Regions from separate parts of the Metaplanococcus flavidus genome, predicted to be linked through region 2. Evidence: riboswitches for the same ligand, from Rfam matches in the RefSeq annotation. Region 2 holds a riboswitch; the other holds the start of a gene.
What was found. A riboswitch is a leader RNA that binds a small molecule or an ion and turns the genes downstream of it on or off. The one in region 2 is predicted to bind lysine.
Positions count from the first base shown of each region.

Region 1: it holds a riboswitch for lysine, as region 2 does, so the genes downstream of both, ACFQ1X_RS13310 (Na+/H+ antiporter NhaC family protein) here and ACFQ1X_RS03335 (aspartate kinase) in region 2, are expected to answer to the same signal.

Region 1 is NZ_JBHTKI010000021.1:788-9,073, reverse strand. It holds gene ACFQ1X_RS13320 (DUF72 domain-containing protein) at 1-173, shown strand, start outside; gene ACFQ1X_RS13315 (bifunctional metallophosphatase/5'-nucleotidase) at 200-1,543, shown strand; lysine riboswitch at 1,615-1,796, shown strand; gene ACFQ1X_RS13310 (Na+/H+ antiporter NhaC family protein) at 1,907-3,484, shown strand; gene ACFQ1X_RS13305 (sodium-dependent transporter) at 3,679-5,211, shown strand; gene ACFQ1X_RS13300 (MetS family NSS transporter small subunit) at 5,225-5,347, shown strand; gene ACFQ1X_RS13295 (YutD family protein) at 5,547-5,906, shown strand; gene ACFQ1X_RS13290 (DUF86 domain-containing protein) at 5,991-6,437, shown strand; gene ACFQ1X_RS13285 (TIGR01457 family HAD-type hydrolase) at 6,440-7,204, shown strand; gene ACFQ1X_RS13280 (YuzB family protein) at 7,226-7,462, opposite strand; gene ACFQ1X_RS13275 (NAD(P)/FAD-dependent oxidoreductase) at 7,870-8,286, shown strand, end outside.
Region 2 is NZ_JBHTKI010000006.1:147,991-156,276, reverse strand. It holds gene sdhA (succinate dehydrogenase flavoprotein subunit) at 1-1,539, opposite strand, end outside; gene ACFQ1X_RS03350 (succinate dehydrogenase cytochrome b558 subunit) at 1,585-2,193, opposite strand; gene ACFQ1X_RS03345 (YslB family protein) at 2,397-2,798, shown strand; gene ACFQ1X_RS03340 (nuclease-related domain-containing protein) at 3,063-3,989, opposite strand; gene ACFQ1X_RS03335 (aspartate kinase) at 4,222-5,433, opposite strand; lysine riboswitch at 5,659-5,832, opposite strand; gene uvrC (excinuclease ABC subunit UvrC) at 5,874-7,667, opposite strand; gene trxA (thioredoxin) at 7,715-8,029, opposite strand.

The sequences.
Region 1 (8,286 bases), on a different contig from region 2:
TAAGCGAAGCTGCAAAGGTACTGGAAAGAACCACGGATCAAGTTTATATCATTTTTAATAATAATTCCGGCGGACACGCTGCCGGTGACGCAAAACAATTCCAGCAGATGAACAGGCTGGTGTTTGAAGACCTTGCCCCAAAACAGCTTGATCTGTTTGAAGAGGAATTTTGACGAAAGGCCGTAAAGAGGTGTTGTAAATGGCTGAAACCATTCATATTTATCATACAAATGATCTGCACAGCCATTTTGACAATTGGCCGAGTATCCATGCCTTTTTAGTTGGAAGGAAACGCTGGCATGAAGAAATGGGCGATTTCTGTCTCATTCTTGACATCGGCGATCATGTGGACCGTTCGCATCCTTTCACTGAAGGCACGGCAGGCAAAGGCAATGTGCAGATGCTGAACGGTGCGTCCTATGATGCAGTGACGATTGGCAATAATGAAGGAATAACATTATCGAAAGAAGAGCTGGATACGTTATATGCAGAGGCTGATTTTGATGTGATTCTCTCTAATCTCTTTGGGGGAAATGGAGAACGTCCGAACTGGGCGAAACCTTATAAGATACGGGTGACACCGGAAGGGCAACGCATCGGCCTGGTTGGTGCCACTGCTGAATTTACTCCTTTTTATGAAAGATTGGGGTGGCAATTGACGGCAGCGAGGGAATCCATTGTTCAGTCGGTCGAAGAGATTAAAGCTCACACGGACTTCATCGTCTGCTTATCGCACCTTGGGGTAAGGGAAGATGAAATACTGGCGGAATCCTGTCAGGATATCGACCTTATACTTGGTGCGCACACTCACCATATTTTTCATGACGGGAAGCAGATTGGTGATGTGCTGCTGGGTGCAGCCGGTAAATTTGGCGCCTATATCGGCCACGTCATCATTGACGAAGACCTGAAGAAGAAAAAAGCCTATTTGATTGAAACCGAAAAACTTGATAATCCGGACGAGTATTATGACCGGGACCGGAGAACAGAAGGCAGAGCATTGTTGAAGGACACAGTATTCCATAATGAGGTAGCTTTAAAAGCGGAATGGTTCAAGGAATCGGAAATGGCTCAATTATTCGGAAAAGCGATGATTGAATTTTCAAGGGCGGATTGTGCGTTATTCAACGCAGGGCTGTTTATGGAAGATATGCCTTCTGGGGAAGTTACGCGCTACGATTTTCACCGGATGCTGCCACATCCCATCAATCCCTGTATGATCGAGTTGACTGGTGCGGAATTGAAAGAAATTTATCTGCAGTCGATGAATTCAGAGTGGCCGCAACTGGAGCTGAAAGGTCTTGGCTTTCGCGGTGCGGTGTTTGGAAAAATGATCCGCACCGGTATGGACTTGGAGAATCACCAATTATTCATCAATGGGAAGCGGGCTGACAGTGACGAAGTTTATAAACTGATTACACTGGATATGTTTACGTTCGGTTATTTTTTCCCGGAATTTAAACGTTCACCCAAAACCTATTTTATGCCTGAATTCATTCGGGATGTATTCAGCGGCTATTTTTCAAGCAACATGGTGAAATGAACGGAATTTTCAGTTGTGAATTGACCTTGATTTCACCACAATTTTAGGATATGCTAACAAAGAATTGTATATCGATGGGTAGAGGCTGCAAAACCGATGAGTAGAATATGTGAGCGTGACAGCGATGAGCATATTTGAAAGGTGGTTTTGCCGAAGTCCATTTTCTGTTGTCACCGGAAAATGGGGCTGGGGACATTCTTAATAAGGATGTCACTGTCATTTATGCTTGCATAAATGGAGAGCTACAGGGTTGTTTGATGTTTTACCGCACAGACGAATTGTAGAAAGCCGGCTTGTCCCTTTGGATTGAGCCGGCTTTTTTTCTCCATTCTATTCCATCAAAAATATAGGAGGAAACCATTCATGGAAAACACAATTTTTTCAATCCTGCCCCCGATTATAGCAATCGTGATGGTCTTATTGACCCGACGCGTATTGCTGTCCCTGGGAGTAGGTATCATCGCTGCCGCGTTGATCCTGACTTCATTCGCGCCAGTTGGCACTTTGCAGGAATTATTCACATCATTCCAGGTGATTTTCTGGGACGAAGGTTTCAACGCTTATAATGTATTTATTCTTCTATTCTTATTATTACTCGGAATCATTACTGCATTCGTCAGTTTATCCGGAGGGAGCCATGCCTTTGCTGAATGGGCTTCTCAGCGCGTCAAATCACGCCGTGGCGCAAAAGTTCTGACAGTAGCCCTTGGTATCGTGATTTTCATCGACGACTATTTCAATGCACTGACAGTTGGTCAAGTCGCACGTCCGATAACTGACCGTTATAAAGTATCACGTGCGAAACTTGCTTATTTTATCGATTCCACTGCTGCGCCAGTATGTGTTGTTTCACCGGTTTCGAGCTGGGGAGCAGCCATCATCGGAATCATCGCTACAATTCTCGCAGGCCAGACTTTTGTGGAGTATTCCGCTTTGGAAGCATTCCTATGGATGGCTCCGATGAACTTCTATGTAATAGCTGCACTTGCCATCGTATTTTTCGTTGCCTACCGTGATGTGGATTTCGGTGAAATGAAAAAGCATGAAATCAAAGCAATTGAGAACGGAGAGCTTTATGATCCGGAGAAATCGATTCCAGGTGAAATGAAAGAAGAATTTCCTTCTCATTCCCATGGCCGCGTGCTGGATCTGTTGCTGCCAATCCTTGTATTGGTCGCAGGTACTGTAGCCGCCATGTTGTGGACCGGCTACCAGAATGCTGGTCAGCAATTTGACGTATGGCTGATTTTTGAAAATACCGATGTACCGTTATCATTATTGATCGGGGGACTTCTTGGAACAATTACATCCATCGTATTGTATCTGCTTCAAATGAAGAAGAATGAAACGGCCAATGCCGGTTGGATCGGCAAAGGAATCTGGGCAGGTATCAAATCGATGATTGGCGCTGTGCTGATTCTGATTTTCGCCTGGTCATTGACTTACCTTATCGGTGCATTGGAAACTGGCACTTATCTTGCAGGACTGGTGAGCGAAGGAAATATTCCCGTTTCAGTTCTTCCGGTATTATTATTCGTTCTTGCGGGAGTGATGGCATTCTCGACCGGAACGTCCTGGGGATCTTTCGGTATTCTGTTGCCAATCGCCGGAACCATCATGATCGAAGCTGCTCCGGAATTATTATTGGCATCGCTGTCGGCTGTTCTTGCAGGAGCTGTTTTCGGGGATCACTGTTCACCGATTTCAGACACGACCATCCTGTCTTCAACCGGAGCGGGAAGCAATCATATGGATCACGTAGCCACTCAGCTTCCATATGCTCTTACAGCAGCGGCAATTGCGTCAGTTGGGTATTTGGTCATAGGATTTACAGGCTCGCTATTGTGGTCATTAATTGCGGTAATTGTTATCCTGGCAATATTGTTTATCGCTTGGTCACAACGGACAACCATACTTGAAAAGAAGGAAAAAGCGCTTTAAATCAAAAGCGGAGAGAATTTCTCTCCGCTTTTTTATTATTGCCAAAATAGTTTTTCAAAAAAATCTCAGAAACTGTCTTTACTTTATTCTTGCTGGTCGGTATACTATTTTTAGATTAGTTAATAATCTGAAAATATACAAACTTCTAATTTTTCTGTTAGAAAATTGGAAGTTCCTAAAGAGGGGGAGAAATTATGGAACGTTCGCAATGGGGTACACGCGCCGGTTTTATCATGGCGGCAGTCGGCTCGGCAATCGGTTTGGGAAACATTTGGCGTTTTCCGTACGTTGCCTATGAAAATGGTGGAGGAGCATTCTTTATACCGTACTTATTCGCTCTGCTAACAGCAGGGATACCGATTCTTATCCTCGAATTCACCATCGGGCACAAATACCGTGGATCAGCACCATTATCATTCTTCCGCATGAGCGGCAAGAAAGCTGAATGGCTTGGCTGGTGGGCAGTACTTGTTTCATTTGTCATATCGGTCTATTATGCAGTTATCATCGCATGGGCTATGCGATATACAATTTTCGCATTCAATCAGGCATGGGGCGAAGACACGCAAGCATTCCTGTTCGGAGATTTTCTCCAACTGGGAGATGTTCCCGGTCAAACCGGCGATATCGTTTGGGGGATCTTTATCCCGTTAGCGCTGGTATGGATCATCACTCTGGGCATTCTTTTGGCTGGAGTCAAGAAAGGGATTGAAGCGGCCAACCGCATTTTCATTCCAACTTTGGTGGTAATCTTCCTTATCATTGTTATCCGCGCTGTCACTTTGGACGGGGCAATGACAGGCTTGAACGCATTCTTCGAACCGAATTTTGATGCCATTATGGATCCGTCGGTTTGGGTTGCTGCATACGGACACATCTTCTTCAGTTTATCCGTAGCATTCGCCATCATGATAACGTATTCCAGTTATCTTCCAAAAAAATCGGATATTACCAATAATGCTTTCATCACCGGCTTTGCCAACTCAAGTTTCGAGTTGCTTGCAGGGATCGGGGTATTCGCTGTCCTCGGATTCATGGCGGTTCAATCCGGCCAGGAAGTTTCTCAGGTGGCAACTGCCGGCGTCGGATTGGCGTTCGTGGTATTCCCGCAGATCATCAATGAATTCCCGGGCTTTAACGGACTCTTCGGCGTCCTGTTCTTCCTGTCATTGACTCTGGCAGGTTTAACCTCTCTCATGTCCATCACTGAAACTTATGTGGCGGCAATTGCAGAGAAATTTGGCACAACACGCCGCAAAGCTGTTGCTTTCGGTGGCGGTTTGGCAGCTGTAATTTCAATTCTGTTTGCTACTCAAGGCGGACTTTACTTCCTCGACCTTGCAGATTATTACATCAACCAGTTTGGTGTTGCAGCAGTCGGTCTTGTGGAAGTGGTCATGGTCGTATGGGTCCTGCGCAAAGCAGATTACCTGAAAGATCATGCCAACGCAATTTCCGATATTCCGCTTGCCGGCTGGTGGAAATTCTCACTCGGCGTCATTACACCGATCGTCTTGGGGTATATGATGTTCGGATTGCTGAGACTGAATATTCTTCAACAGCATACAGATGGTGAGGGTAACGTCATTGGAAACTACGAAGGCTATTCCGATATGTTCACACTATTCGGAGGGGTCGCTGTAGCAGCTCTTGCTTTGATCTTAGGAATTTTGTTCTCACTCGGCAAATGGCATAAGAGCCAGGCAGAATTCGACGAACATAAATAAGGGGGTTAACGTTATGGAACCAAGCGCAATCGTAGTCATGATTATTGGTATGGTACTCCTTTGGGGCGGCTTAGCGGCCAGTATATTCCATGCAGTAAGAAGCGGCAAAAAAAATAAGGAAAATAATGCAGCATAATCTGTAAAGAGAACCCTCCGGAAACTATTCGTTTCCAGGGGGTTCTTTTTGTAGGACTGTTCCTTGTGAGGCTTGCTGCTTTATGGTACATTTGGAAAAGAGATTGGCAGACATGCTGCAGATGGTAAACGTGCCCGGCATTCCAACGAGGAATCAGCAGCCTTATCGTGGAGGCTTAATTAAATGGATGGTGAAAAATTTGATTACTATTGATCAGTGGAATTATGAAATTGTCATCGATTATCGTGAAGGTTTTCAGGAAGAAGCAATAACGAATCGTTATAGTGAAATTCTGGGCAAGTATGATTATATTCTTGGAGACTGGGGCTATGGCCAGCTGCGGTTAAAGGGTTTTTTTGAAGATACGAATCACAAGGCCAGCTATGACACGAAAATCAGTACCTTACAGGATTATCTTTACGAATACTGCAATTTCGGCTGTGCGTATTTCGTCATCAAGAAAGTTGGCAAAGCGCCAGAACCCGAAAAAGAAGTGGCAGAGGAAACAAAAGAGCAGCCAACAGTTCAGACAGATGAAAACCCCGTAGCAGAAGCATGATGCAGCGGGGTTTTTTCGTGCCATTATGCTATTATAAGAAATGAGATAAAGTGCAAAGAAATTATACTTGGTGGAGGGTTTTACATGTATTTTATTGACCGAAGCAAAATAACTGAAACTGTCAATTATATGAATTCCTTAGTGGAACTTTATGAAACAAAAGAGGGCTGGAATAGCCTGGAAGATCAATTGGCTCTGGAGCGTCTTGCCCACAACATAATCGAATCGATCATAGACGTCGGCAACAGCATGATCGACGGTTTCATCATGAGGGATCCCGGCAGTTATGATGACATCATTGATATATTGACGGATGAAAAAGTGATCTCGCCGGAAATGGATGCCCCATTGAAACAGGTTATCGGACTCAGAAAACCTCTGGTGCGCGATTTCATGCGAATGGATCATAAAAATATAGTCAGCGTTATGGACAGCACAATCGATGAGCTCAAATCGTTCGGACCGAAAGTGGAGCATTATCTGATTCATGAACTCGGACCGGTGTCGGCATTTATACCGGAGAAGAAATAATGATGAAGGATTACAAAGCTTATTGCCTGGATCTGGATGGCACGGTGTTCCGGGGAACTGCAGTGATTCCGGAAGCCGCCGATTTTATCGAACGTTTGCAAAAAAGGGGCATTGAACCTTTTTATATAACCAATAATGCCTCCATGACCCAACAGCAATTTTCCGATAAAATGAAGTCTTTCGGCATCATGGCTCCTCCCGAACAGATCATGACCTCATCCATTGCAGCTTCAAAATACATCAAGAGGTGGTATCCGGACAGGACTGTATTCATGATTGGCACCGACGGAGTGGAGCAGGCGCTTAGAAGCGAAAGAATAGAGAGAGTTTACGAGAACGCAGATATAGTGCTGATGGGGATTGACCGCAATATCAATTTTCAAAAATTGGCAACTGCTTGTTTGGAAGTACGAAAGGGAGCGGTATTCCTGTCCACAAACCGTGATTTGGCGTTTCCTTCTGAAAGAGGGTTCATGCCTGGCAACGGAGCTTTTACAAAAGTGGTTTCTTCTTCGACAGGTATTGAACCGATATTCATCGGCAAACCTGAAAAGCATATGCTGGAAGCGATTCAATACACCCATGATTTCAAACCGGAAGAGATGGTCATGATCGGGGATAATTACGATACTGATATTCAGGCCGGCATCCGTTTCGGCATCGATACTGTTCATGTCAATACAGGTGTAACGCCAATGGCGGAAGCGATGAAAAAAGATGTGGCGCCAAGCTATGCAATTGAAAACCTCAGTTTTTGGGAAATATAAAAAAGCCATCGAGTCGATGGCTTAAAATAAAGGATTTTCTTCTATAAACTCATACACTTTACGTGTCAGTTCTTCAGGGGTATCAGCTTCGACAATTTCGCCGTTAACTAGCGCGTAAAGTGTTTCAGAGCATTTTGTGCAATAACTCAAGCAGCCATATTCCAGTACATCGAGATTCGGATCCCGATCCAGTTTCTCAAAGGCTTCTTGGGCCCCATTGACGATATTGCTTACGCAAAATTCAACAATCGGATTCATTCAGGTCACCTCACTACATTGGAAATCCTACCGTTATTCAGGGGGAAAGTCAATTAATTGATTCCATTTCTTTGGTGTCCAGACTCCGGCGGCCCAGCTCTTCGGGTCATAAGCCACTCTGGCTGCGCGGCTTGAACACGCCACTTCGCCAGATCGTCTTATGCCCTTCAGAGCTTAACGGGCGCCATCGCTTTTCTACTGTCCAGACTCCGGCGGCCCAGCTCTTCGGGTCATAAGCCACTCTGGCTGTGCGGCTGAAAACACGCCACTTCGCCAGATCGTCTTATGCCCTTCAGAGCTTAACGGGCGCCATCGCTTTTCTTGGAAATATATTGTGAAAGTTATCACAATCGGATATACTTTTACATGAGATAGAAGCAGACTGATGAAAGTTAAAGGAGATTTTTATGCGAAAACTAGTCTTATTGGGCGGCGGTTACGGCAATATGAGAGTATTGCTTCGTTTATTGCCCAGCAGTTTACCACAGGACGTCGAAATTACATTAATCGACCGTACGCCTTTTCACAGCATGAAAACGGAATTTTATGCGCTCGCTGCCGGAACGGAATCGGACCAGGATGTCAGGGTCGACTTTCCGGAGCATGAGCGCCTGAAAATCGTCAACGGTGAAATTCTTGAAATTGGCCTTGAAGAACAGTGCGTTTTCATGGAGAACGGCCAGCGAATCGAATATGATGATCTGGTCATAGGCCTTGGCTGCGAAGACAAATACCATAGCGTACCCGGTGCGGATCAATACACATTCAGCATCCAGACAATCGGCAAATCACGCCAGACCTATCAGGCATTGCTTGGACTGCCG
Region 2 (8,286 bases):
ATGTAGCATATTTTTGAGCTGGCGTGTGAACATAGCGCCTTGGTTGCTCCAAAGTTGTGTATCTGTGATGTTGATATTATTGAAACGCTCAAGCAATTCCTGGATTTTCTCGTCCGTTTTCTGAAGACGATCGTTATAACGAACAACTGTTACATTATCCGTCATCCATTCGCCAAGCTCTTTGTGCAGCACATATGCGTTCTCTGTTCCATCAAGTGCCAGGATTTCATCCCATTTGCGCTGCTCTTCAGCAACTGCATTATCGAAGATGTCTGAAGGCATATCTTCTGCCAGAACTTCAAGGCCATTGATGTAATCAAGAGCGAAAGGTCCTGCCACCATTCCGCCGTAAATAGCTGAAAGAAGTGAGTTCGCGCCCAAACGGTTTGCACCGTGCTGCGAATAATCACATTCACCGGCAGCCAAAACGCCAGGAATGCTGGTGAATTGGTGATCATCAACCCAAAGCCCACCCATTGAATAATGGACTGCCGGGAAGATTTTCATCGGAACTTTACGCGGGTCGTCGCCTGTGAACTTCTCATAGATCTCGATGATGCCGCCAAGTTTGATATCCAATTCTTTCGGGTCTTTATGGGAAAGATCCAGGTAAACCATGTTCTCGCCGTTGATGCCGAGCTTTTGATTGACGCAGACGTCAAAAATTTCGCGTGTTGCGATATCACGCGGCACAAGGTTTCCGTAAGCCGGATATTTTTCTTCAAGGAAATACCAAGGTTTTCCGTCTTTATAAGTCCAAATCCGTCCACCTTCTCCACGAGCCGATTCCGACATCAGACGAAGCTTATCGTCTCCCGGAATAGCAGTCGGGTGAATTTGGATAAATTCGCCGTTTGCGTAATATGCACCTTGCTGATAGACGATGGAAGCGGCAGCTCCTGTGTTGATTACGGAGTTTGTCGATTTTCCGAAGATGATCCCTGGTCCGCCGGTAGCCATGATAACAGCATCTCCGCGGAACGCCTGGATTTCCATAGTCGTCATATTCTGAGCAGTGATCCCGCGGGAGACACCGTTTTCATCCAGAATCAGGCCTAGGAATTCCCAGCCTTCGTATTTCGTTACAAGACCGCTCACTTCGTGGCGACGGACCTGCTCATCAAGTGCGTAAAGCAATTGCTGGCCGGTAGTTGCGCCGGCAAAAGCCGTTCTGTGGTGCATCGTACCACCGAAACGGCGGAAATCCAAAAGACCTTCCGGCGTACGGTTGAACATAACGCCCATGCGGTCAAGCAGGCGGATAATCGCTGGCGCCGCATCTGTCATCATTTTGACAGGACGCTGGTTGGCAAGGAAATCCCCGCCGTAAACCGTGTCATCAAAATGGATATCAGGTGAATCGCCTTCACCTTTCGTGTTTACCGCTCCGTTGATTCCGCCCTGTGCACAAACCGAGTGGGATCTTTTAACCGGAACGATTGAAAATAAATCGATTGACGCACCAGCCTCAGCGCCTTTTACAGCCGCCATCAAACCGGCAAGCCCGCCACCGACAATAATAAGTTTGCCTTTCGCCATTTTGGTATTCACTCCTCTTTTAATTCACCAATAATCGATTTCGTATTAAACGAATGCGAATAAAGCACGGATACCAATAATTGACAATACCAGGAACACCAAAAGTGTGAAGTACGTCGTATATCGCTGAGCTTTTTCGGACTGCGTGATCCCCCAAGTTACAAGGAATGACCATAGGCCGTTCGCAAAGTGGAAAGTAGCTGTTAGAACACCGACAACGTAGAATGCAAACATCCACGGATTGTCCAGAATGTTGGCCATCATGTTGAAATCAGCCTCTGCAGCGCCGATTGCCACCTGGAAACGGGTTTCAAACACGTGCCATGCGATGAATACTACAAGGAATACGCCCGTATAACGCTGCAACTTAAATAGAATATTGCGCATATAGCTGTATTTCCCTACGTTGTTGCGTGACGTGAATGCTATGTATACACCGTAGAAAGCGTGATACATAATCGGCAGATAAATAACGAAAATCTCCAGGAAAATTACGAACGGAAGGTTCGCCATGAAGTGGGATGCGGTATTAAATGCCTCGACACCTTGTGTTGCGAAGTGGTTGATGAACAAATGCTGTACAAGGAATAAACCGATTGGAACGATTCCCAGCAATGAGTGCAACCTGCGCAATAAAAATTCACGATTATCCAAAACTGTTAGCCTCCTCAAAACATTAATAAGGCAGTGAATGCTGCAATCGATATTTTACGAAAGCATCCATTGACTGCATGGAACATCATGATACAATAATATGACATATTTATTGTACTCCGCTCAATTAGGAGCGTCAAGGCAACGTACGTTAATTCAGCAGATTCCCTACCGGGTTTCACCTTATTGAAAGTGGGTTTACAATGACTGCAAAAGAACCTGAAATAAACAATCATTTTGGCTATGAAATTATTCGTGACCATGTATTATCCGACATATTGGGAAAACACGAGAGCGACGTCCTCTATTGGGCCGGCAAATCACTCGCCCGCAAATTCCCGCTCTTCTCTCTCGATGAAGCAGCCGACTTCTTCCTCCAGGCAGAATTTGGCGATTTAGTGACAGAAAAGTCAGGAAAAGATGAAATAATTTTTATCTTGCGTCCTTTTAAGATGGAAAATCGATGTTTCAAACTTGAGGCCGGCTTTTTGGCCCAGCAGAAGCAAAAACTCGGTGGATTCTTGACGGAAGCTTACGAAGAAGTGCTGCCGAAGAAGAAATCGGTCCGAATTACGCTGAAAACTGACCTGCGCGAGCAAGTTTAATCTGAATATGACAAGGATCGGCCGTCTCCGTGGGTGTGGGGGCGGTTTTTTGTGGGGTATTTCAGTTGGGATGAGTGGCAAAATTGGTTTGTGTGCGGTAATCCATTTTTATGTGCGATAAATAAAATTTGTGTGCGATTATTTAAATTTGTGTGCGATTAAACCGATTTGTGTGCGATAAATTCGTTTTGTGTGCAGAATGAGATTTTTTGGATATTTTAAATAAAAAAATACACCTCACATGAAGGTGCATCAAACACAAAATCATTCTATTTTTAAATACTTACGATTCTTCTTCGCGCCTTTAATCTTCAAGCCTGCTCCAGAAAGCATCCTATAGATAGTATATCTGGATTCTACCCCGGTAAATCTCCCGAACTCCTTAGTGTCTATTTCCGAACCTATCAACTCAAAATACTCTTGTAGAACCAGCTTATGCGCGTCCTTATTCCGGTGGCCGCAAACTATACATCGCCAAACCTTGTTTATCCTCTCCACCGCAATTCCCCGGCACTCGACGCATTTCACACCCGTCTTCAGCTCACGCGGGTCGATCCGGTAATAGTCGCACAGCGGCGGCCTTTCATATGGATGGCTGTTCGATTCGATGACTCTTCGAATTCTGTGCGGCTTAGGGGAGTCAGCCGTTGTTTTCTGTGATTCCAGAATTCTATAAACCGTTTCGACCACCTGATACGTCTTGCAGATATTCAGGCCCGCCGGCTTCGAAATAAATTCGCAATGCTTTGGCGTAAAAACTGCCACTCCAAAAATTGGGGGATGCGGAATCTTCCTTTTATCCAGCCACAGCTCAAGAAAGCGTACATGCTTGGCGAGCTGCACCCGTGGATCATCGAATACCCATTTTTCGCCTTCATTGTTGAATCGATAACATTCTTGTGTTGACCCGTCAAAATGGATCTTCCCGCTGATGTTCTTCGAGTCGATGATGATCAGGCAGCGCGGAGTCACCAGCAGGCCGTCGATTTGAACTTTCCAGTCATCCAGCCGCAAGCCGGTATCCCACAAAAGTTCATAAGGTTCATGCCAATGAAATTCAATCATTTTATCGTGGAGCCGTTGCTCGCCCCGCACCCCTGCTTCATATCGATGCAATTCCTTTTGCAGGTATACTTGTTGTGAATGTCCAGCCGGCAGCCGCTCCATCAGCAGCCGCAAACACTCACCCATCGCCAATCGTTCCTCCCCTATCCGAATCCCCGCCTCTCCAGTTAATTATCTGAATTATAACATTAATGAATCAGGTTCAAATGACGAATTGAAAAAATCTTCGCGGATGCGAAGATTTCCTCAAGACATTGGATTATTATCGCCCGGCGATAATAATCCGCTTTTGGCCTTTGCTACTTTGCTATTTCCGCCACTCTAAGCGTACTGCTTCGCAAAAATGCCTAGCCCTTTCTCACTCCAGTCCATAAGCCGCGTGCAGCGTGTTCGCTGATTTTTCCATATCCACACCTGGCACCACGACAGAAATTTTGATTTCCGAAGTACTGACCATTTTCACCGGAATTTCCGATTGGCGCAGGATGTCGAACATGCGGGCTGCAACACCCGGGTTCGATACCATACCGGAGCCGACGATGGAGACTTTCGCCAGTCCGACTTCAAATTCGGTGGATTGGAAGCCGATCGTTTCTTTATTGACATCAAGCACACGGCGCACTTCTTCCAGGCTGTCCTCTTTTATTGAAAATGACACCGAAGGCTGGAATTCGTCCGAGATGCTTTGGACGATGATGTCCACATCGATCAGATTTTCCGCCAGGGTCATAAAGATATTCGCCAATGAACCGTTGAAGGGTTTATTGTATGTAACGGTTACACGCGCAATGCCCGGCTCGAATGCTACGCCTCGGACAATCAGATTTTTTTCCACAGTGACCACCTCTTGTATGATAGTTCCCGGTTCGTCGGAATAACTTGCCCGGACGGTTAATGGGACGTTGTTGTTTTTCGCGAATTCCACTGCGCGCGGATGCAGTACGCCGGCGCCAAGGTTCGCGAGTTCCAGCATTTCATCGTACGAAATCTGCTCCAGCTTGCGTGCGCCGCTGACATAGCGCGGGTCGGACGTGTAGACGCCGTCGACATCCGTAAAGATGTCGCATTTCTCCGCTTTTAAAGCGGCAGCGAGTGCCACAGCTGTCGTGTCGGAGCCGCCGCGTCCGAGCGTCGTGATGTTGCCGATGCTGTCGACGCCCTGGAATCCGGCGACGACTGCGAAAAATCCGTTTTCCAGAACCGCTTCCAGCCGTTCGGTATGGATCTGCTCGATCCGTGCATTGCGTGGAACGGATTCCGTTTCAATACCTGCCTGCCACCCAGTGAACGATACCGCTTCGTGGCCAAGCTGTTTGAATGCCATCGCCAGGAGTGAAATCGTCACCTGTTCGCCTGTCGCCAGCAGCATATCCATCTCCCGCTTCGGCGGTTCGACAGAAATTTCTGCGGCCAATCCGAGCAATGTGTCTGTGGTCTTGCCCATTGCGGAAACCACAATGACGACCCGTTTCCCTTGTTCTTTTTCCATTATTGCCCGTTTCGCTACGCCGATAATATTCTCTGGCGTCGCCACTGACGTTCCGCCAAATTTCATAACTACTGTTTCCATCTTTTATCCACTCCCACATCAGTATGTGGCTCCCATTGCGAAAAGTGCAGGCGTCCGTTCAGCCCCGACAGGCTTAAGGCAGGATACCGAAGTGGCGCTTTTTGCCACATAGGTAGACTGACTTAAGATCCCGAGGGGCTGGACGCCGGAACTAGACACAAAAAAAGGCAGCCTGCCGTCTAACCGGCAAACTACCTCTTTCATCATGTACGAAATAAAACGTCCATGTGAGATAGCCCTCCAGAGATTGACTCTGACAGCCCTGCATCTCTTAAATGCAGAACCAGCGTGTTCGGCTGCAGCCTTCACACACTTCGGCGAGCGTCCCTTTTCCCATCCTTCACAGATTCTGCAAATCTCCGGATGGCTACTTTTGACGGTCGCGCCTCTATCACCACTTTTTAAAAGTGATCTAAATATGCTATTACGATAACACGAACTTACTCGGATGACAATGTTTCGCCTGAAAAATGCTGCTGGATCGATTCCGCCAGCTTTTCGGGCATGCCGGCTTCCATCAACTGGACAGCGTCAGCTTCTTTGATTCGTTTGACGGAACCGAAATGCTTGAGCAGTTGCTGCCGGCGTTTCGGCCCTACTCCTTCCAGCCCATCAAGCGCAGAAACTATCGAGTTCTTGCCGCGCAATTGGCGGTGGAACGTGATGACGAATCGGTGGACTTCATCCTGGATGCGCTGCATCAGGTAGAATGCTTCGCTGGTCCGTTTGAGCGGCACCACTTCGACCGGATCGCCGTATAATAATTGCGAAGTCTGGTGCTTGGCATCTTTCGCAAGGCCGGCAATCGGAACCGACAAGCCGAGTTCATCTTCCAGAACCTCACGCGCCGATGATATCTGCCCTTTGCCGCCGTCAATGACAATGAGATCCGGCAGCGGCAATCCGTCTTTCAGCACACGCGAGTAGCGGCGGCGGATAACTTCCCGCATAGCCGCGTAATCATCCGGTTTCGAGCCGGTGCGCGTTTTATATTTCCGGTAATCTTTTTTGGAAGGTTTGCCGTCGATGAACGTAATCATCGCTGACACGGCATCCGCTCCCTGGATATGTGAATTATCGAAAGCCTCTATGCGCAGCGGGGTCTGGATGTTCATGGCATCGCCAAGTTCCTGGCAGGCACCGATTGTCCGCACTTCCTGGCGCTCCAGCAGCTGAAACTTCTCTGTTATCGAGATTTCAGCATTTTTCTTCGCCAGCAGCACAAGGTCTTTCTTCTTGCCGCGCTGAGGGACAAGCGTCCGGACACCAAGCCAGTCCTTGACGAGTTCCGCATCTTCGCCCTCCGGCAATAGGATCTCATTCGGTTTCACATGATTCGATTTTTCATAAAACTGGCCGAGATAGGTCATGAACTCTTCCTGCGGATCGCGGTAAAGCGGAAACAGTGAAACGTCGCGTTCGATCAGTTTGCCCTGGCGCACAAAAAAGACCTGCACACACATCCAGCCTTTGTCGACGGCATAGCCAAAAACATCGCGGTTGGTGAAATCGTTCATCGCCATCTTCTGTTTTTCCATGACGTTTTCGATGTGGCTGATCTGGTCGCGGTATTCCTTGGCGCGTTCAAATTCCAGATTTTCCGCCGCTTCGGACATTTTCTCGACGAGGTCCTGTTTGACTTCACGGAACCCACCGTTCAGGAAACGCGAAATCGAGTCGATCATTTCGGTATAGGTCTCTTTTTCCACCGGTTTGATGCACGGCGCCAGACATTGCCCCATATGATAATAAAGGCAGGCGCGGTCGGGCATTTGATGGCATTTGCGCAGCGGATACAGCCGGTCGAGCAGTTTCTTTGTTTCGCTCGCCGAATAGGCATTCGGATAAGGGCCGAAATATTTCCCTTTATCCTTTTTCACCTGCCGCGTAATGATCAGCTTTGGATGCCGTTCCCCCGTAATTTTTAAATAAGGATAGGATTTATCATCCTTCAGCATGATATTGTATTTCGGGTCGTATTTCTTGATGAGATTCAATTCCAGAATCAGCGCTTCCTTGTCGGAAGACGTGACAATGTATTCAAAATCCTCGATTTCATTGACGAGGCGCTGGGTTTTCGCATCGTGGCTGCCCGTAAAATAAGAGCGCACGCGATTTTTCAGCACTTTCGCCTTGCCCACGTAGATAATTGTTTCCTGCCGGTCCTTCATCAGATAACAGCCAGGCTGGTCTGGAAGGACAGCCAATTTATGTTGAATCATTTCATTTGCCATATTCTCACCCTATTAAAAAACCGGGCCACCCAGGACCCGGTTAAGAATTATGCGTGTTGGTTAACCAAATCAGCCAATGCTTCTTTTGGTCTGAATCCTACAACTTTATCTACTGTTTCTCCATCTTTCAATAGAAGAAGCGTCGGAATTGACATGATGCCGTATTGTCCAGCAGTTTCCTGGTTTTCATCAACGTCCACTTTTACGATTTTTACTTTATCGCTCATTTCAGCATCCAACTCTTCCAATACAGGAGCTATCATCTTACATGGACCACACCAAGTTGCCCAAAAATCAACTAGTACTAATCCTTCTGATACTTCCTGTGAAAAGTTTTGATCTGTTCCGTGTACGATTGCCATGAATAATTCCTCCTTAGTTTTACCAAACTCTAAACCGATTATAGCATGCGTATTTTTCACTAGCTATTTTTTTGCCTATTCCTACTCTACCCTCTCCAATGGCAGGTAAACGGAACAATTTCATATGCTTTCACCTCTCTCAATTTATACCTGCTCCCACCTCTATATTATTTGAAATAAAGTATGAGTTTAGATATAACGCTTTGGCGCTATGGACAGTGCCAAGATTATGCTCCTGCGCAAGCTCGTCGCAAAGG